3 regions of the Mycobacterium sp. NGS45 genome follow, and region 1 is predicted to be linked to each of the others. Evidence: riboswitches for the same ligand, from Rfam matches in the RefSeq annotation. Region 1 holds a riboswitch; each other region holds the start of a gene.
The links. A riboswitch is a leader RNA that binds a small molecule or an ion and turns the genes downstream of it on or off. The one in region 1 is predicted to bind cobalamin.
Positions count from the first base shown of each region.

Region 2: it holds a riboswitch for cobalamin, as region 1 does, so the genes downstream of both, AC5Y3P_RS19840 (FecCD family ABC transporter permease) here and metE (5-methyltetrahydropteroyltriglutamate--homocysteine S-methyltransferase) in region 1, are expected to answer to the same signal.
Region 3: it holds a riboswitch for cobalamin, as region 1 does, so the genes downstream of both, AC5Y3P_RS12520 (PPE family protein) here and metE (5-methyltetrahydropteroyltriglutamate--homocysteine S-methyltransferase) in region 1, are expected to answer to the same signal.

Region 1 covers NZ_JCALDB010000020.1:81,066-87,719, reverse strand. The annotation lists gene AC5Y3P_RS17700 (winged helix-turn-helix transcriptional regulator) at 1-597, opposite strand, end outside; gene AC5Y3P_RS17695 (alpha/beta fold hydrolase) at 662-1,537, shown strand; gene AC5Y3P_RS17690 (hypothetical protein) at 1,593-2,453, opposite strand; cobalamin riboswitch at 2,636-2,810, shown strand; gene metE (5-methyltetrahydropteroyltriglutamate--homocysteine S-methyltransferase) at 2,943-5,204, shown strand; gene AC5Y3P_RS17680 (mycobacterial-type methylenetetrahydrofolate reductase) at 5,280-6,191, shown strand; gene AC5Y3P_RS17675 (superoxide dismutase) at 6,327-6,654, shown strand, end outside.
Region 2 covers NZ_JCALDB010000026.1:22,773-29,426, forward strand. The annotation lists gene AC5Y3P_RS19825 (PHA/PHB synthase family protein) at 1-927, opposite strand, end outside; gene AC5Y3P_RS19830 (CAP domain-containing protein) at 1,091-1,519, opposite strand; gene AC5Y3P_RS19835 (hypothetical protein) at 1,873-2,055, shown strand; cobalamin riboswitch at 2,106-2,297, shown strand; gene AC5Y3P_RS19840 (FecCD family ABC transporter permease) at 2,433-3,449, shown strand; gene AC5Y3P_RS19845 (ABC transporter ATP-binding protein) at 3,446-4,237, shown strand; gene AC5Y3P_RS19850 (ABC transporter substrate-binding protein) at 4,270-5,343, shown strand; gene AC5Y3P_RS19855 (DUF1214 domain-containing protein) at 5,470-5,622, shown strand; gene AC5Y3P_RS19860 (FAD-dependent oxidoreductase) at 5,735-6,654, shown strand, end outside.
Region 3 covers NZ_JCALDB010000011.1:164,483-171,136, reverse strand. The annotation lists gene AC5Y3P_RS12535 (acyl-ACP desaturase) at 1-763, shown strand, start outside; gene AC5Y3P_RS12530 (hypothetical protein) at 824-1,207, opposite strand; gene AC5Y3P_RS12525 (cold-shock protein) at 1,429-1,632, opposite strand; cobalamin riboswitch at 1,780-1,957, shown strand; gene AC5Y3P_RS12520 (PPE family protein) at 2,024-3,667, shown strand; gene AC5Y3P_RS12515 (arylsulfatase) at 3,938-6,265, opposite strand; gene AC5Y3P_RS12510 (hypothetical protein) at 6,311-6,654, opposite strand, start outside.

The sequences.
Region 1 (6,654 bases):
TGTCGCATCACCGGTGATCTCGATCAACTCGGGGACCGCATCCAGGGTGAGCATGCCGGCCGCCAACCCCAGGACGATCTGCGCGTCAGCGCTGATGACCGCATCGAGGTGATGGGCGCCGGGCGAGCCGAAGTGAAAGCCGGACCGGCTGGCCCGCACTGCGACCAGTTCGCCGTCGACGGAAATCCCAACTGTAACTCGCTGTTTCGGCGGCACGCGGTGCGCGAACAACGCGGGCAGGGCCAGCAACAACCACTCCGCGCGGAAGTGATCTCCTTGCGGCCCGCGAACCATCAGCGGACCAGACCAGCGGATCAACGCCTCGATCGGTTCCCGCAGTTGCTCACCCCATGGCGTGAGTGCGTACTCGACCGCACCGCCTTGTGCACCGATCCGCCGCTCGACGACCTCGGCGGTCTCCAGGTCCCGCAACCGGTCGGCCAGCAAATTGGTCGCAATGCCCGGCAGTCCGTCCCTCAGCTCGCCATAGCGAGCGGGTCCGATCAGCAACTGCCGGACGATCAGGAGACTCCAACGATCACCGACCACGTCGAGCGCACGTGCCAGCCCGCAATACTGCCCGTAATCCTTTGCCATCACGCCCCTACTTGATATTTTCAATCTGGCTTGATTATATCAAGTGCACTGATCGGAGGCGCCAATGGCAGTCAGCACCCGACCCACGTGGGTCGACGACGAGTTGTTCCCGTTCCAGAGCCGGTTCGTCGACATCGACGGAAACACCGTGCATTACATCGACGAGGGCGCCGGCCCCGTGCTGCTCTTCCTGCATGGGAATCCCACCTGGTCGTTCGTCTACCGCGAGGTGATCCAGGTCTTGCGCGACGACTTCCGTTGTGTTGCGGTGGACTACCCCGGATTCGGGCTGTCGCATGCCCGGCCCGGGTACCGATACCTGCCCGAAGAGCACGCCCAGTGCGTAGTCGGCTTCATCGATGCACTCGACCTCCGCGACGTCACGCTGGTGGCGCATGACTGGGGCGGGCCCATCGGCCTGTTCGCCGTCGGTCAGCGCCGCGCAGCGTTCGCGCGACTGGTGCTGGCCAACACCATGGGTTGGCCCGCCGACGCGCTTGGAATCCAGATCATGTCGCACGTGGTGGGCGGACCACTCGGACGACTGCTGATCCGGCAGTTCAATCTGTTCGTCAACGCGATGATCCCGGCCGGGCACCGGCTGCGCACGCCCACTGCCACGGAGATGGCGCACTACCGGTCGGCGCTGGCGACACCACAGCGTCGGCAGGCCTCGGCAGTGTTTCCCGGCCGAATCACCGGCAGCCGCGCCTTTCTCGAAGGCGTCGAGAAGACCCTGGCCAGCCTGACGTCACTGCCGGCATTGATCGTCTGGGGCACCGCCGACATCGCGTTCGGCGAGGCCGAACTTCGGCGCTGGCAGTCCAGCTTCACCGAGGTGCACACCGAGTTGTTCGAGGGCGCAGGGCACTTCGTGCAGTCCGACGCCCCGGAACGCTTCGCCGCCGCCATCCGCAACTGGCATCCGTCCCGAGCCTGATGGCGCCGGGAGATCACCGGGTGGATCACCGTCGGAGCCCGGACCACCAAAACCCTCAGGGCTTAGGTCCCAGGCAATTTTCCGAACTCCAGTCGTTGAGGTGACGTACCCCGTGCTGCACCTCGACGAAGTGCGGCGCGATGAACGTCTTGGTGATCGCCATCAGCACCATCAGGAGGCCGATCGCCGCGAAACCTGACAGTGCGACGGTCTGCAGCGGAGTGCGCTCGTCGGGTTCGCGGTCGAACCGGGTGTAGAACAGCAGCGCGGCGAAATGCCAAGAGCCGTAGATCAGCACGTTCAGGCCCCACATGCCGACACCGTTGTCGAAGCAGTAGTTGGGACCCGAGTAGGCGAACGTCTCGCCCAGCGGCATGATGCCGGCCAACAGCAGGCACAGCAGCACGTGCCGGACCAGGGTGTCGCGGGTGAACACCTGGGTGAGCATCCGGTAGAGGCTGCCCAGGATCACGGTGTAGAAACTGAACACCGAGATGGTCATCGGCAGCATGAACAGCGGCACACCGTTGGGATTCAGTGCGGTGTTGAACGCGAAGTGTCCGTGCAGCACCTCGTACCAGGGGTCGGTGCCGATGAAGCCGCCCAGCACGGCCCAGATCGTCAAGAAGATGCCCATCCGGAAGCCGTACAGGTCGCGCAGCGGCCGACCTCGGTCCTCGGGGGCGCGCAGGACCAACGGCAGGATCAACGTGCCGGCGGCCATCAGCATGGCCTGTCCCACCAGGGCGGGGTCGTTGGGGCGGTCGTAGCTGAGGTTGAACACCACCAAGGCCTGGATCGGGACGGTCGCCAGGAACCAGACCAGGTAGATGATCTCGGTTCGCCGCTTGCCCGGATTGGCGGCCAAGACGTGGAAGCGACGGGTCGAGGACTCGGCAGCGCGCGGATCGGGCATCGTCGAATCCTTCGGTCGGAGCGGCGTCGGCTCGACGGTAGCGGGAATCCTGTTGCCTCGAAGCGAGTTCCGATGCTGCGATTGACCGTGCCTACCCTGCGGCCCCCCGTGTTGCCGGGGAGGCGGTAGAATTTGCGGTGCAGCTGGTTTGCCGCCCGCGCCCCGCGCGGACGGCATCGACCGGTCCACCATGGGTGGACCGATAGAGGGAACCCGGTGAGAATCCGGGACTGTCCCGCAGCGGTATGCAGGAACGACCGCCGTCATCAGCACTGGTAGCAGCCAAACTGCCACCGGGAAGCGACGGCCACTAGGAGCACCGGAAACGGTGCGCGCCTGCGAGTCCGAAGACCTGCCAGCTGTGCCGGACGCGCCGCGTCCGGCGGTGCATCGCCTCGCGGAATGGGCGGATCGCCGAGAGCTGCCGCAGTGCAGCCTCAGTGGACGTCCGTGGGCGAATGCGCTATCCGCCGTATCGAAGGACGTCTCATGGCAACACCGTTCACCGCGACCATTCTGGGCGCCCCCCGCATCGGACCGAATCGCGAACTCAAACGCGCCACCGAGGGCTACTGGGCCGGCCGGGTGGACCGCACCCGACTCGAAGAGGTCGCCGCCGACCTGCGTCGCCAGACCTTGACCTCGCTGGTCCAGGCCGGCCTGGACTCCGTCCCGGTCAACACCTTCTCCTACTACGACCAGGTCCTCGACACCGCGGTGTTGCTCGGCGCACTGCCGCCGCGCGTGCAGTCGATCCCGGACGATTTGGACCGCTACTTTGCTGCCGCCCGCGGCAACGCCGACGTCGCACCGCTGGAGATGACCAAGTGGTTCGACACCAACTACCACTACATCGTTCCCGAAATCGGGCCGGACACCGTCTTCTCGCTGCATCCGCAGAAGGTGCTGGCCGAACTCGCCGAGGCGCGCGAACTCGACGTTCCGGCCCGCCCGGTCGTGATCGGACCGCTGACCTTCCTCGCGCTGAGCAAGGCCGTCGACGGCGCGGCCGCACCGATCGAGCGGATCGACGAGTTGCTGCCGCTCTACGCGCAACTGCTGGCCGAACTCGCCGAAGCGGGTGCGCAATGGGTGCAGTTGGACGAGCCGGTGCTGGTCACCGATCAACTCGACAACGCGGCCAAACTCGCGCACCGGGTGTACACCGAACTCGCCGCGGCGCCGCATCGGCCGGACATCCTGGTGGCGACCTACTTCGGTGGCCTCAACGGCGCGCTGTCCGCGCTGGCCCGCAGTCCGATCGAAGCGATCGCGGTGGACCTGGTGGCCGGTAGCACCCGGGCCGTCGCAGCGGTCCCCGAGCTTGCCGACAAGCTGGTGGTCGCCGGCGTGGTCGACGGCCGCAACATCTGGCGCACCGACCTGCAAGACGCGCTGGGGACTTTGGCGTCGCTGCTGGGATCGGTTGGTTCCCTGGCAGTTTCGACCTCCTGCTCGACGCTGCACGTGCCGTACTCGCTGGATCCCGAGCACGACCTCGACGACGCGCTGCGCACCTGGCTGGCCTTCGGCGACGAGAAGGTGTTCGAGGTCGCAACGCTGGCGGTCGCACTGCGCAAGGGACGCGAGGCCGTCGCCGCCGAGATCGACGCCTCCAACGCCGCGGTGGCGTCGCGCGCGGCCGACCCCCGCTTGCACGACGGCGAGCTGCGCGCCCGGCTGGCGGCGGTGCTCGCCACCGGTGTCCAGCGCGGACCGGCGGCCGGTCGCCGGGCGGCCCAGGACGCACGGCTGAAGCTGCCGGTGTTGCCCACCACCACCATCGGCTCCTACCCGCAAACCGTCGCGATCCGTAAAGCACGTGCTGCGCTGCGCGCTGGACAGATCGACCAGGCCGGCTACGAACAACAGATGCGGTCCGAGATCGCCGACGTGATCCGGCTGCAAGAGGAACTCGGCCTGGACGTCCTGGTGCACGGTGAACCCGAGCGCAACGACATGGTGCAGTACTTCGCCGAACAACTCGACGGCTTCTTCGCCACGCAGAACGGCTGGGTGCAGTCCTACGGCTCCCGGTGTGTGCGGCCGCCAATCCTGTACGGCGACGTGGCGCGACGCCAACCGATGACCGTCGACTGGATCCGGTACGCGCAATCGCTGACCGACAAGCCGGTCAAGGGCATGCTCACCGGCCCGGTGACCATCCTGGCCTGGTCCTTCGTCCGGGACGACCAACCGTTGGCCGACAGCGCCAACCAGATCGCGCTGGCGATCCGGGACGAAACCGTAGACCTGCAGGCCGCCGGCATTTCGATCATCCAGGTCGACGAGCCCGCACTGCGCGAGCTGCTGCCGTTGCGCAGCGAGGACCAGCAGGAATACCTGGCCTGGGCGGTCTCGGCGTTCCGGCTGTCCACCTCCGGGGTCGACGACACCACCCAGATCCACACGCATCTGTGCTACTCGGAGTTCGGTGAAGTGATCGGCGCGATCGCCGACCTGGATGCCGACGTCACCTCGATCGAAGCCGCGCGATCACGCATGGAGGTGCTCGGAGACCTCAACGAGATCGGGTTCGCCAACAGCGTCGGTCCGGGTGTCTACGACATCCACTCACCGCGGGTGCCGTCCACCGACGAGATGGTGGCATCGCTACGCCATGCGCTCGACGCAGTTCCCGCGGAACGCCTTTGGGTCAATCCGGACTGTGGGTTGAAGACCCGGAGCACCGATGAGGTGACCGAATCGCTTCGCAACATGGTGGCCGCGGCCAAGGCCGTGCGCGGCTAGTCGTCGTCCGCATCCGCGTTGCGCCCCAGGAAGCCCTGGGGCGCAACGTGTTTGCACAATGACCAGGAGGTCACCATGCCGCTGAACACCATCGCCTTGGAATTGGTGCCGCCCGACGTCGAACGCGGTGTGCCGCGCGCGCGGGAAGAGGCGCACAAGGTGCTGCGCCACGCCGAGCAAGCCGGCATCGCCGGGCGGATCGGCCACATCATGATTCCCGGGATGATCGCCGAGGACGACGACCGGCCGGTCGAGATGAAGCCCAAGCTCGACGTCCTCGACTTCTGGTCGATCATCAGCCCGGATCTGCCCGGCGTGTCCGCCCTGTGCACCCAGGTGACCTCGTTCCTCGACGAGGCGGCGCTGCGGGAACGTCTCGGCCGGCTGCGGGCCGCCCGGTTCGACGGCACCATCTTCGTCGGGGTTCCCCGCACCATGAACGACGGCGACGGCGAGGGCGTCCCCCCGATCGAGGCGCTGTCCAAGTTCGGTGAGCTCGTCGACAACCGCGGGGTGATCCTGATCCCCACCCGCGACGGTGAGCAGGAGCGCTTCGGCTTCAAGTGCGACCGGGGCGCGACGTTCGGGATGACGCAGTTGCTGTATTCCGACGCCATCGTCGGATTTCTGCGAGAGTTCGCGCGTACCAGTGCGCATCGACCGGAAATCCTGCTCTCGTTCGGCTTCGTGCCGAAACTCGAAGCCGAGGTGGGCCTGATCGACTGGCTGATCCGGGACCGCGGCAACGCCGCCGTCGAGGTCGAGCAAGACTTCGTGCGCGCGCTGGCCGCGGCCGAGCCGGCCGAGAAGCGTCGACGGCTGCTGGACCTGTACCGGCGGGTGATCGACGGCGTGGCCGAGCTCGGATTCCCGTTGAGTCTGCACTTGGAGGCGCCGTACGGGATCTGCGGACCGGCGTTCGACACGTTCGCCGAGATGCTGGCCTACTGGGCGCCGCAGCCCGCCGCGCCGGTGCCGCCGGAATAGCCAGTGCCCGGTCTATCACATGCTCACCTGAACAGATAAACTGCCATTGGCCGGCGGCGCACGCACTGTCGATGCGGCAGATCATCTGTCCAGGCCGGCCGACGGCTCCCCGAGCGCGTACGCAGAGAGGAATTCATGGCCGAGTACACCCTGCCCGAGTTGGACTACGACTACGGTGCGTTGGAACCCCACATCTCAGGTCAGATCAACGAGATCCACCACAGCAAGCACCACGCGGCCTACGTCAAAGGTGTGAATGACGCACTGGGCAAGCTCGAGGAGGCCCGCGCCAACGGCGACCACGCGGCGATCTTCCTCAACGAGAAGAACCTGGCGTTCCACCTCGGTGGGCACGTCAACCACACCATCTGGTGGAAGAACCTGTCCCCCAACGGCGGAGACAAGCCGGAAGGCGACCTGGCCGCGGCTATCGACGACCAGTTCGGTTCGTTCGACAAGTTCC
Region 2 (6,654 bases), on a different contig from region 1:
AGCCTGCAGAATGGCCAGGGCGCTGGCCAGCAGCGTGCCACCGATGCAGAATCCGAGCGTGTTCGCCTGCTCGGCGCCGCTGATCTGGAGGGCCACGTCGAGGGCCCGCAAGACACCGTCGTCGATGTAGTCATCCCAAGTCAGCCGGCCCTGGTCGGGGCCGGCGTTGCGCCAGGACACCAGGAAGACGGTGTGCCCCTCGGCGACCGCGTGGCCGACGAACGAGTTCTCTGGCTGCAAATCGAGGATGTAGAACTTGTTGATGCACGGCGGGACGATCAGCAGCGGCCGCTCGTACACCTCGTCGGTGGTCGGCGAGTATTGGATCACCTGCATGATCTCGTTCTGGAAGATCACCGAACCCGGTGTGGTGGCGACGTTTTCGCCGACCTGGAAGGCGGTTTCATCGGTCATCGAGATCCGGCCCTTGGCCAGATCTTCGGTGAACAGCTGAATTCCCTCGATCAGGCTCTTGCCGCCGGTTTCCAGCGCGCGCTGTTGTGCCTCCGGATTGGTCATCAGGTTGTTTGCCGGGCTGAGCGCGTCGGCGACCTGCCGCAGCGCAAAGCTCCACTGGCCTTTGCTGCGCTCATCGAGCGGTGCAGCTTCGAGCGCTTTGGTCAGCAGGTCCACTTGCGCGAGATAAGTCCGTGCGGTGGCTTCGAAGCGTGGATCCTTGGTCCAGGCGTCACCGGAGAACCGGCGGTCCTTGATCGGCTCTGCGGACGAACCGAGCCCGAACATCGCGGCCCAACTGTTGGTGAGCTGATTCCAGGTCTCCAACTGCCACTTGGTGGATGCGGCCAACGCATCGGTCCACTGCTTGGCGAACGGGAACTCTGGGCCACCGGCGGTGCTGAGCAGCGCCTGCTGCGAGTCGATCAGGTCGGTGAACCAGCGCGTGGGATCCTGCGCGGACTCGGACATGGCGTCGCCTCCAATGGCTAGGGCAGGCGTGAACCTGTACTCGCTGAGCGGTCATGGATACGTGGCGGATGGCCACCAGCCTCCGGCCCCAGCTTGCCTCGGGACAGCCGGCGACGTCACCTACGATCCGCTGGCTGAAAACTGCGGGCCGGGGCCGCTGGTGTCAGACGCCCGCGAAGTCACCGACGGCGGTCATCTTGTTGCCGTCGCTGGCGGTCGCGAACCCGACTGCGGTGAAGTTGCAGTTCAAGATGATTGCGCTGTGCGGAGGGCTTTGCATCCACGCGTCGAACGCCGCAGCCGGTGTGGCAGCAGATCCGGTGCCCCAGTAGACGATTTCACCGGTGTAGCCGGCCGGGTGGCCGGCGTCCGCGATACGGGCTTGTGGTGACGAACCATCCGAACCGGTGTGCCCGCCCACGCCGCTGCGCAGCATGTCATCGGCATGCCGTTGAGCGGCCGCCGTCAAACGCGGATCGTCGCCAATCCCGGTGCAGGATTGCCGAATCTGGTCGACCTGGCCGTGCAAGCCGGCCACGAAATCGTCTGCCTGGGCCGGGAATCCAGCGACGACAACCCCGGCCAGGACGATTACGGCCGCAGTGCAGTCCGAGGAGACCCGACGATCTTGCGTTTCGTCATCATGGCTGTCTCGAAGGACGGTTGTTCTGCTGGTGCAGCCATCGATTTTACGACTCCGCGGTCTGCAATGTTCGAAATCGCACCAATGCCGCCGGTGCCCGCTCAGGTGCGGATGCGGCGAGATGCCTGCCTCGGGCCGTACTTACGCCGAGGATTTTTTTCCGAATACTGACTGCAATCCTCGGCAAAAGCGCTCCGGTAGCCGGGCCGAAGGGAAGCGCCGCCGGCTCCGGCGGGTCGACCAGTCGTTTGGGCGCTCACACCAGGGGTAGTCGTAGGCATCACCGTGCAGGAGGTATGCCCGTGAGTAAGGACCGAACGAGCCCCAGCAGTGCGGACCGTCGCGATGAGCCCGACCCGTCGGCTTTCGGGATGAGCGACGACGCCGAACCTCAGGTCGGGGCCCGGGCTCCCGATGACGACTTCGACGCCGACGAAACCGGCGCCGAGGCGCGTAGCGCGCAGCAGCACGACGACAACGACTGAACTCAGCACCCGCGATTGGTTGCTACGCGGTGCCCTGGCCGGCCTTGGTAGGGTCCTGATCCGAGGTCGGTCGCATCCGTGCTGAGCGGATGCCAGGGAACCCGGTGCGAATCCGGGACTGGCGCGCAGCGGTATGGGAGACGGGCTCGACACAAGCCACTGGAGGTTCTCGCGGACCTCTGGGAAGGCGTCGAGTTCGGATGATCCCAAGTCCGAATACCTGCCGGCCTCATCGAGTCCACGTGTATCTCGCGCACAGATACCTCGGCAGATGAAGGCAAGACGTGTCGAACCTCCGACGGCCCGTGATCGTCGTCGAGGAGGCTGTCCGTCGCCGCGGCACGACACCGGTTCCACCGGTTGGACGCGTCCCGGCCGTGGCACTGTCCGCGGTGCTCGCGGGTCTGACGCTGGTGAGCATCGTGGTGTCGGTCGCCTTCGGCGCGGAGGACATCCCGCTCGGTGACGTCTGGCGGGCGGTGACCGGCCGCTTCGTCGCGGGCACCGAGGTCGACACGGCCTACGACGTCATCATCTGGGACTTGCGGCTGCCGCGGTCCATCCTCGCGGCGACCGTGGGTGCCGGGTTGGCGCTGGCCGGAGCGCTGATGCAGGCGTTGGTCCGCAACCCGCTGGCCGAGCCGTATCTGCTGGGGGTATCCGCGGGCGCGGCGGTCGGCGCCACGGCAGTGCTGACGCTGGGGGCGTTGTCCGCGCTGGGCGTGTGGGCCCTGTCCGGCGGGGCGCTGCTGGGCGCGGTGCTCGCCACTCTGACCGGCTACGCGGTGGCCCGCGCTCAGGGCGGACTGTCCGCACTCCGGCTGATCCTGTCGGGCGTGGTGCTGTCCTCGGCGTTCATGGCGATGTCGTCGTTGTTGGTATTCACCGCCGGCGACCCACACGCCGCCGAGAGCGTCATGTTCTGGCTGCTGGGCAGCGTGGCCGGAGCGACCTGGGCGAAGGTTCCGCTCGCGGCTGCGGTGGTGCTGGTCGTGCTGATCGGGGCGCTGTTGATCCACTCCTGGCTGGACGCCTACGCGGCCGGCACCGACACCGCCACCTCGCTCGGGGTGCCGGTACGGGCCCTGCGCAATGCGCTGTTCGCCACCCAAGGTGTCCTGGTCGGGGTGCTGGTTGCGGTGTCGGGCGGCATCGGTTTCGTCGGGCTCATCGTGCCGCATGCGGCGCGCCTGGTCGTCGGCGCCACTCATCGCGCGATGCTGCCGGTCACGGTGTGTGGCGGGGCGCTGTTCTTGGTCTGGGTCGACGTGATCTCCCGAGAGCTGGCCGCGCCCCGGGAGATGCCGTTGGGCATCGTCACCGGGCTGATCGGCGCGCCGGTGTTTCTCTTCCTGATGGGCCGTCGGCGCTACGAATTCGGCAGCGGCACATGAGCGCCGCAGCGGTCAGCGCGTCCGGCCTGCAATGTCGGCGCAGCGGGAGAACCGTGTTGTCCGGTGTGGATCTGGCGGTTGCTGCCGGCAGCCGATTGGCCGTGGTGGGCCCCAACGGCGCCGGCAAGACCACCCTGCTGCGGGCGCTGTCGGGGCTCGAGGCGCCGAGGTCCGGAACGGTTCTGGTCGACGGCGCAGATGTATATCGAATGCCGGCGCGGCAGCGGGCACGCACACTAGCCGTGGTCGGGCAGGAAGAGCGGCCATCGGGAGAACTGACGGTCGCAGAAGCGGTCGGCCTCGGCCGGACTCCGTATCGGAATCCATGGTCCACGGTAGGGGTCGGGGAGCAGACGATCATCGACTCCGCCTTGAACGCAGTCGGTTTGGCCGGTCAGGGGCATCGGTCTTGCGCGCAGCTCTCCGGCGGGGAACGGCATCGCGTCGTGTTGGCGCGGGCCTTGGCCCAGCAGACGTCGGTGCTCGTCCTCGACGAACCGACCAATCATCTCGACGCCGCCTGGCGGCTGAGGTTCATGCGCGTCCTCGACGGCCTGGCCGGCACGGTCATCGCCGCCATCCACGACCTGGATCTGGTGTTGCGGCATTTCGACGCCGTCGCAGTCATTGCGGCCGGTGGGCTCGTCGCGCACGGACCGCCGGTCGAGGTCCTCGACGCCGACCTGCTCGCTGCGGTCTTCGACGTCGCCGGCGATGTCATCACCCATCCCACGACGGGCCTTTCCCACCTGCTGCTGACCCATGCCGACCCGGCTTCCGACTCCTAGCAAGGACAATCATTGTGAGACAACCGTTTTGGATGACCCGGCGCACCGGACTGGCGGTCGTGGCGATCGCTTCGGCGCTGGCGCTGGGTTCGACCACTGGGTGCAGTTCGCCGAACCGGGACTCCGTCGCCGCCGCCACCGTGACCGTGACCAACTGCGGTGCGCAGGTCAGTTACGACCAACCCCTGGACCGGTTGTTCGTCAACGACGGCGGCATGATCGCCATCGCACTGGCCGCCGGTGCGCGTGCGCAGATGGTGGCCGTCAGCTCGATGGCCCGTGACGTCGATGTCCTTCGTCTGGCATACGGTTCGCAGGTCGACGACCTCAACGAAGTCGCCCCGAGTCAGCCGACCTTGGAGAACATCGTCGCCGCACGACCGCAGGTGATCTTCGCCGGCTACAACTACGGCATGGGCGAGGCCCGCGGTATCACTCCGGAAATCCTTGCCGGACATGGCATCGAGGTCTACCAACTGTCCGAGGCGTGCCGGCAGGTCGAAGGTGAGTCCGTGCGCGGCACCATGGACCCGTGGGTGGCGCTGGACACCGATCTGCGCAACATCGGCATCATCACCGGCAATGCCGAACACGGTGCCCGAGCCGCCGACGAGGTGGGCACGCGACTCGAAACACTGCGCGCCGCACCCCAACCCGAACAGAAGCCCACCATCTTCCTGTTCGACAGCGGCAGCGACACCGTGTTCTCCTCCGGGTCGTTCGGCGGGCCGCAAGGGATCATCGACGCTGCCGGTGCCCGTAACGCCACCGAGGACATCGCCGACACCTGGACCACGGTGAGCTGGGAGCGGATCGCCACGTCCGACCCCGACCTGATCGCATTCGTCGACTATCCGGGCCAGTCGGTGCAGGAGAAGATCCAGGCCCTGCGCTCCAATCCCGCGAGCCAGAACTTGCGAGCGGTGCGGGAAAACCGGTTCATCAACCTGCCGTACGCGATGTGGGTTTCCAGTCCGCTCAACATCGATGCCGCCGAGGTACTGCGGTCGGTACTGGAAAACCATGGGTTGGCACCGCAGTCCGGCATCGAACCCGTCCTCGACGTGAAATCGCTTGGCCTGGCGGGCAACGACTGGCTCGAATGAGAGCAGGCCAGCTCGGTTTGCCGGTAGCGAAGCACTTACGCCGAGGATCGTTGCCACATACTGACTGCAATCCTCGGCGTAACTCGCATCGCGGGACGTTCACCCGGCAGCGGTACCAGACATGCGCTGCACGGCGGCCGCAGCTACCGAGTCGTCTTCCCGCCCGGCCGGGAACCGCCGGTGCAGGGGTTCTGGTCGCTGACCCTCTCTGATCGCCCGGGAAAGCCGCTGGTGGATTTGTCACAACACTGCCGCAGGCATATAGTTAGCCGCGTCTAAATAAACACACATGCGCGAAAAATCGCTTTCGAATGGTGTTTCGGAGCGGCGTCCGCAGGACGTTCCAACCCGGTGTTCGGGTTCCAGTGCTTTCACACGAAGGCAGGAATCTGTGCACAACTCATATCGCGTCGCCATCATCGGCGCCGGTCTCGGCGGTCTCGTTCTGGCCCACGGCCTATCCCAACTCGGCTTCGACGTCGCCGTCTACGAGCGGGACGCGGGGCCCGAGACCCGCCATCAGGGCTACCGCATCCAACTCGACCAACCCGGCCTGAACGGCCTGCGCCGCTGCCTGCCGCCCTCGTTGCTGCAGCTGTGCCTCGACACCGCGGGCGCGCCGCCGGCCCGGGTCAGCATCCTCAATCCGCAGCTCGAGACCATCACCGAGAAGATCCCGCATCAGGTGTCCGCGCAGCCACGGTCCTTCGACCGGGCCACCTTGCGCCGCATCCTGATCGCCGGACTGGGCGACCGGATCCATTTCGGCGCACGGCTGGCGTCCCACCGCCTGGACGACTCCGACGGTGTGCAGATCACGTTCGACGACGGCCAGTGCGTGCGCGCCGACCTGTTGGTGGGTGCCGACGGTGTCGACTCGGCCGTCCGGACCCAGCTGCTGCCCGACGCCGTGGTCGACGACGCCGGCCTGCGACTCTTCTACGGCAAGATCAACCTCGATGACCCAGATCTATTGCCGCCGTGGGTGTTCGAATCGATCTTCACCGTGATCACCGCCGGGCCGGGCCGCCCGCACCTCGGCGTCGGGCCGGTCCAGCCGGTGACCGCGCCGCCGGTGGCCGGAGCTGCGCACACCCCGCCGATCGACCTGCCGGCCACACCGCCGTATCTGGCCTTCTTGGTCGGCGCCCCCACCGGGCACCCGCAGCTACCCGACGATGCCGAGCTGCGTGCCATGGCTCCCGCACAGTTGCGACAGGCCGCGGTCGACGTACTGGCCGGCACCGGATGGCATCCCGACGTCGACCGGTTGGTCGCCGCGTGGCATCCGCCGTCGCTGATTGCGTTGCG
Region 3 (6,654 bases), on a different contig from region 1:
AGCGCTGATCACCAACCTGTTGACCGAGGACAACCTGCCGTCCTACCACCGTCAGGCCGCCAAGTACTTCACCCAGGACGGCGCCTGGGGCACCTGGGTGGGTCGATGGACCGCTGAGGAGAACCGGCACGGCATCGTGATCCGGGACTACCTGGTGGTGAGTCGTGGCGTGGACCCCGTCGCGCTCGAGCAGGCCCGCATGGTGCACGTCACCAACGGCTTCGCGCCCACCGCCGAAGAAGAAGAGACCCACCGGACCGACTTCCTGCTGTCGATCGCCTACACCACGTTCCAGGAGTTGGCGACCCGGGTGAGTCACCGCAACACCGGCAGGGTGTGCAACGACCCGGTCGCCGACCGGATGTTGCAGCGGGTGGCAGCCGACGAGAACCTGCACATGATCTTCTACCGGGACATGTGTGGGGCGGCCCTGGAGTTGACGCCTGACCTGGCCATGGACGCCGTCGCCGCGGTGATCGAGAATTTCCGGATGCCCGGGCGAGGCATGCCCGACTTCCGCCGCAACGGCGTGCTGATGGCCAAGCACGGCATCTACGATCCGCGCCAACACCTCGAGGAGGTGGTGCGACCGAACCTGCGCAAATGGCGGATCTTCGAACGCAACGACTTCACCGCGCTCGGTGAGCGGCGTCGCGACGAACTGGCTGCCTACCTCGACGACCTGGAGCGGCAGGCCACCAAGTTCGAAGCGCAGCGCGACCGGCTGCTGGCTCGGGAAGCCGCCAAACGCCAAGCCGGCTGAGCAGAGTTCGGCGGCCGGGCTCGGTCGGCGCGACGCTGCCCGGATCTCGTGCGGTAAGTGCTACCGGGGGTCTGCATCGGTCGCCACCATTTCCAGGTAGGCGGCGGCGATGGCAGGTAGTTGGTAGGAGGTGTCGCTGTTGCTGCCCAGCGGGACCCGGTTGGGATCCAGATCGGACACCGCGTCGTGCAGATCAGCCGGCACGCCGTGCGCACGGTCCCGCAGTAAGGCCGACCGGGCAGCGCTGGAAAGCCGCCGCCACCATTGGGTCAGCCGGAGGCGTTCTTCCTCCAGGTGGATTGCTTCGGCCGAGCGAAGTTGCCACTTGCGCTGCGCTTCGTCACGGAAGAGCTGCCGTGCCCCTTTGGGGATCGCCGCGGCCACCGCGTCGGGGAGATAGCCGTGCGGTCGGGCCAGCAAGTCGGCTCGAGCCCGCAGGTCCAAATCGTCGAACCATGAGTGTGATTGTCTGCGGGGCATATTCAACAGTAGCGCAGCCGGCGTCCGGCACAGTCCGCTTCCTCGGTGGGCGGTGCAAGTGGATTGGCTGCGGGCGTCATCGTGATCGGTGACCTTGCGCCGTCGCGAAGAAACGCGACAGTCCCGGTAACGCAAAGAGCTGGCACGGCTGATGCCGTGCCAGCTCTGCGAAGTCTGAGTTACCCTCAGATGACGGAAACTCCCACCGCCTGAGGGCCTTTCGCGCCCTGCTCGATCTCGAACTGAACTCGAGCGTTCTCCTCCAGCGTGCGGAAGCCGCTACCGCTGATCTCGGAGTAGTGGACGAAGACGTCGGCGTCTCCGCTGTCCGGGGCGATGAAGCCGAAGCCCTTCTCGCCGTTGAACCATTTCACAGTGCCCTGTGTCATTGAAACTTACTTCTCTCATTTTGCGAGCGCGACAAGAAAATGCGCGCGACTGACGGTAACACGAATTCGATGCGTCGTCCTCATCGCGGCACTCGGCGGCAGGCTCAGACCACCGGGTTGGGCCGGGCCGGGCTGGCTCGGCCGACGGATCGCACCGTGCCATAATGCCTCGGTAAGGTGACGACGAAGTAGGAAGCCGGTGTGAGTCCGGCGCGGTCCCGCCACTGTCATCGGGGAGCGACCCTCAACCGCCACGGCGCAAGCTGGAAGGCGAGGCGAGCAGTGATCCGAGAGCCAGGAGATTCACGTCGTTGCATCCTGCTACCCGGGGCGGTGCACCCCGAGAAAGCCGATGAGCGTCCGTGTCAGTTCGAACGTGCGGTGGTCGGCTGTGACCGCACCCATGTACATGTCCGCACCGCCGGAGGTCTGGTCCGGCTTGCTGTCATCTGGACCCGGACCGGGTGCACTACACGCAGCCGCCGTCGCCTGGAGCACGTTGAGTGCCGAATACGCCGAGATTGCCGCCGAGTTGACCGCACTGCTGGCGGCGGTGGAGTCGGCGAACTGGGAAGGGCCCAGTGCTGCAACATATGCCGCAGCCCACGGCCCGTATCTGGCCTGGCTGACCCAACAGAGCGCGGAGAGTGCGGTACGCGCCGCACAGCATGAAACCGTTGCAGCGTCCTACAGTAGCGCGCTGGCAGCCATGCCGACGTTGGCCGAACTGGCCGCCAACCACGCCACCCACGCGGTGCTGATCGGCACGAATTTCTTTGGCATCAACACGATTCCGATCGCACTCAATGAAGCCGACTACCTGCGGATGTGGATTCAGGCCGCGACCGTGATGGGGGCCTACGACAGTGTCGCCACCACGACGCTGGCTGCCACCCCGGAAAGTATTGTGGCGCCGCAGATCCTGAACGCCAACACGTTGGCCGCCGCCGACCCGCCGCCGGATCAGACCAACGACTATCTGGAATTCTTCGACCAGATCGGCTACACCGAGTTCTACAACAACGTGCTGGATCCGCTGATCCAGGGCGTCTACAACGACCCGTTCTTCGCCGAACTGTTCGCCGGCATCGACCCGTATCTGCCCTGGACCGGCAATCCGCTGGCCTTCTTCCATCCGTTCAATCTGGCGTTCGCGCTGGGCTATCCGATGGACATCGCGCAGTACGTGGCCTACATCTCGCAGACCGCCGGCTACGTGGCGGCCGACCTCGGTATCGCGTTCGCCTCCGGCAACCCGGTCGCGATCGCCTACACGCTGCTGTTCGGTGCCGGCGCGATGTTCGTGGCGATCACCACCGACACCATCGCGCTGCTGAAGACCACGCTGCAGCAGGTGCTGCTGGCGGCGCTGCCCGCGCTGATACCGATCCTGGCCGCAACCGTCGCGGTGGCGCCGTTTTTGACCGCCGGCGGTCTACTGGGCGCGGGCGGGCTGGCCGCGCTGCACAACCCGGTGCCGGTGCTGCCGATGACGCCGCCCCCGGCACCGCCGCCGGTGGCGTTCTCGATGACGTCGGGCGGCGCGGCCCCGCCGCCCACCGCACCGGCGTCGACGCCGGCGACCTCGACAGTGACGGCCCCGCCGGCACCCAGCTCCGTGGCCAGCGCGCCGCCGACCGCCTCGCCGCCCACCCTGGGCAACATGGATGCCTTCGGCTATCTGCTCGGCGGGATACCGGCCGATGCCCGGCGCGCGGCCAGCAGCCGGGCCCGGCGGCGCTCAGCAGAGCGCCGTGACGCCGAGAACCCGGAGGGTTCGCCGGTCGCCGAGGAGCAGGAGCAGCAGCAGATGCAGCGCCGCCGGGCCAAGGCCCAGCAGCTGGGCCGTGGCTACGAATACATGGACCTCGAGCCCGAGACCACAGCGTCGGAGCAGGGCGCCGGACCGATGGGGTTCGCCGATGCCGTGGCGCGCCCGGACGGCGCGCAACCCAGTGGGTTCGCTTCGCTGCGTGGTGACGCATTCGGCAACGGTGTGCGCCGGCCCATGCTGCCGAGCAGTTGGGGCGAGTAGTACCCGTCGTTCAGATAGTGCCTGGGTAGGCCCGCGAGCCCACTTCGCCTACCTGGGCGCTATCTCGATGACATAGAGATCAGAAAACCCCGCCTACTCGCGTAGGCGGGGTTCCCGATATCGGGGTGGCTGACGGGACTCGAACGCGCGCAGGAGACTGATCGCAGTGCGTGAAACGCCCGTCAACCGCTTTGACCAGCGGCGCAGCTAGTGCTGACCAGCATTGTGGGATGAGTAATAGCGAAGAAGCCCTGTTGCAGAAATCGCGGCTCAGGTGTAGGCGACGTGGACGCCGTGGATGTGCCCCTCGAAAGGGAAGGGGGCCCGTTCTCGGTAGTCCAGCGAGACCGGCGATCCCAGACATATCCCGATGTCGAAGCAGTCGTTGGCGGTGAACAGCAGCGGAGCGCTGATGGGCACCTGCGCCTGCCCTACCACCTCACCGTCGACCCGCAGCGTGACGTCGAGCGGCCCGCCGGGGCGCTGCTCGGCGTAGCGCGTCTCGACGACAATCGTTGCGCGCCCGCCGGGCAACTTCGCAGTCGAGCGAATCTTGGTGCGCTGCAGGATGAACAGGTTGTACTCGTAGCACAGGTGACCCTCGTCGAGGTAACAGGTCAGCCCGCCGGCGCCCGCCCCGAGTGCGTACAGCACACCGTTCGCGCTGTCGGGCAGATCGGCCCCGATGGTAACAGTGTTGTTCTTGTTTCCCAATGCGGGCGCGCAGAATTCGGGCATTCGGACGGTGTCGCCGGAGAACTCCCATTCCCGGTAGGGCGGCGCGATGCGTAACTCGGGGTGGTAGACGGGGACCCACAGCCCGCCGCCGATGGGCAGCACCGAGTTCCGGGCGGCCTCGATCGCGAACATCTCCCGCATCTGGAGCAGTTTGTCGGGGTGTTGCTCGGCGAGGTCTGTCGCTTGTGACCAGTCTTCGTCCAGATGGTAGAGCTCCCACGTGTCGTTGTCGGGAGTCCACGACTCGATGCCCTCGGGCGCACCGGGCAACCAAGGCAGCCGAGGACCGCGCGCGGACGCGAGCCAGCCGTCGTGGTAGATCGCCCGGCTGCCCATGATCTCGAAGTACTGGGTCGGCTTCCCGCCGGAGGCGGCACGGTCGACCAGCGTGCTGGCGAAGCTTGCCCCGGCTATCGGGATCTGCGGTTCTCCGTTGACGGTGCGCGGCGGAACGATGCCGATGACGTCGTAGACGGTCGGCACGACGTCGTTGCAGTGCAGGAACACGTCACGAGGCGTCGGGTCGGGGTCGACTTTGGCCGGCCACTTAACCGCCATCGGGTTGCGGGTGCCGCCGAGGTGCGATGCCAACAGCTTCATGCCCTTGTACGGCGTGCTGCCCGCCCACGCCCATGCCGCGTGGTACTGGTTGTCAACCAGCGGCGACCCCAGCACGTCCAGGCCGCCCAGTTGCTCGAGGGCGTCGATGTGCTGGCGAACGGTGGTCGGAATGCCGTTCTGCGCCAGCAACTCTGCGATGGTGCCGTTCTGTCCCTCGCCGGACGAGCCGTTGTCACCCCAGATGTAGAAGAAGAGCGTGTTGTCGCCGTAGCCGAGCCGGTCGAGCTCGTCGGCGATGCGGCCGACCTGTACGTCGACGTGCTCGGCGTAGCCCGCCGCCACCTCCATGAGCCGACGTTGAAAGGGCTTCTCGTCGTCGGGGATGCTGTCCCACGAGGCCAGCGTGGCGTCGCGCTCGGTGAGTTGGCAGTCCTGCGGGATCCAGCCCTTCGCCTTGGATCGGGCGAACACCCGCTCTCGGTACGCGTCCCAGCCGTCGTCGAACTTGCCGGCGTACCGGTCGGCCCACTCCTTCATGACGTGATGCGGTCCATGAAGGCAACCGCTGGCCCAGTACATGAAGAACGGCTTGTCGACGCTGAAGGCCTTGTGCCGCCGCAGCCAGCCGATGGCGTCGTCGGCCAGATCCTCAGACAGGTGGTAGCCCTCTTCGGGAGTCTTCGGGGGAGCGACCACCGTAGTATTGCGCACCAGATGCGGCTCGTACTGCGACGCCTCGCCGGCGAGGAAGCCGTAGAAGTACTCGAATCCCAAGCCGGTGGGCCAGTTCTCGAACGGACCGGCCGCCGTCGTCTCCTCGGCCGGGGTGTTGTGCCACTTGCCGAACGCCGACGTGGCGTAGCCGTACTGCTTGAGCACCTCGGCCATCGTTGCGCTGCTGCGCGGGATCCTGCCGGCGTAACCGTCCCAGTCATTGGCCAGCTCGGCGATTTGGCCGTTGCCGATTTCGTGGTGGTTGCGCCCGGTCAGCAGTGACGCCCGGGTGGGTGAGCACATCGCCGTGGTGTGAAAGCGGTTGTAGGACACACCCTCCGAGCAGATTCGGTCCATGGTGTCGGTGCGGACCTCGCCGCCGAACGTGGTGGGCAGGCCCGGACCGGCGTCATCGATCAGCACGATCACTACGTTGGGCGCCCCGTCGCCCAGTCGCCGCGGGACGGTGCGCTGGGCGTAGGTGGATTCCTGCAATGTGCGTCCGGCGACACTCGCCGAGGGGACGGGCGCGAACGGCAGGGTCTCACCGCCGGGCAGTTTCGGAGCCACCACATCGTTGGTCATCGTCGTCCCTTCGCCGTGTTCGGGTGCGTTGTCACTGTAGGGAAGTCACATGGCGTTCGCTCGTTGGTCCAGGAACGGATTGTGTGACGGGAGCGGCTTGATCAGTGGATCGAGCAGTTTGGCCGACTGCTCGGTGTCCAGTACGTCGCCGGGCTGCAACGGGATGATCTCGCGCACCGTGTCGTCGTACTCCCAGACATCCTCGCCCGTCAGCCGGCCGCGGTCGTCATACGGCCAGATCATGTGCTCGGCCGTCTTCACCAGGAAGTACGCATTGGGGTCGACCGCGACGCCCTCGGCTGCCAACACGTGGCCAGGCGTCTGCTGGTAGATCAGCGAAGTGGAGACGATCATGTGGTCGCTCACGGCCAGCTTCTCGTCCTCCGCGT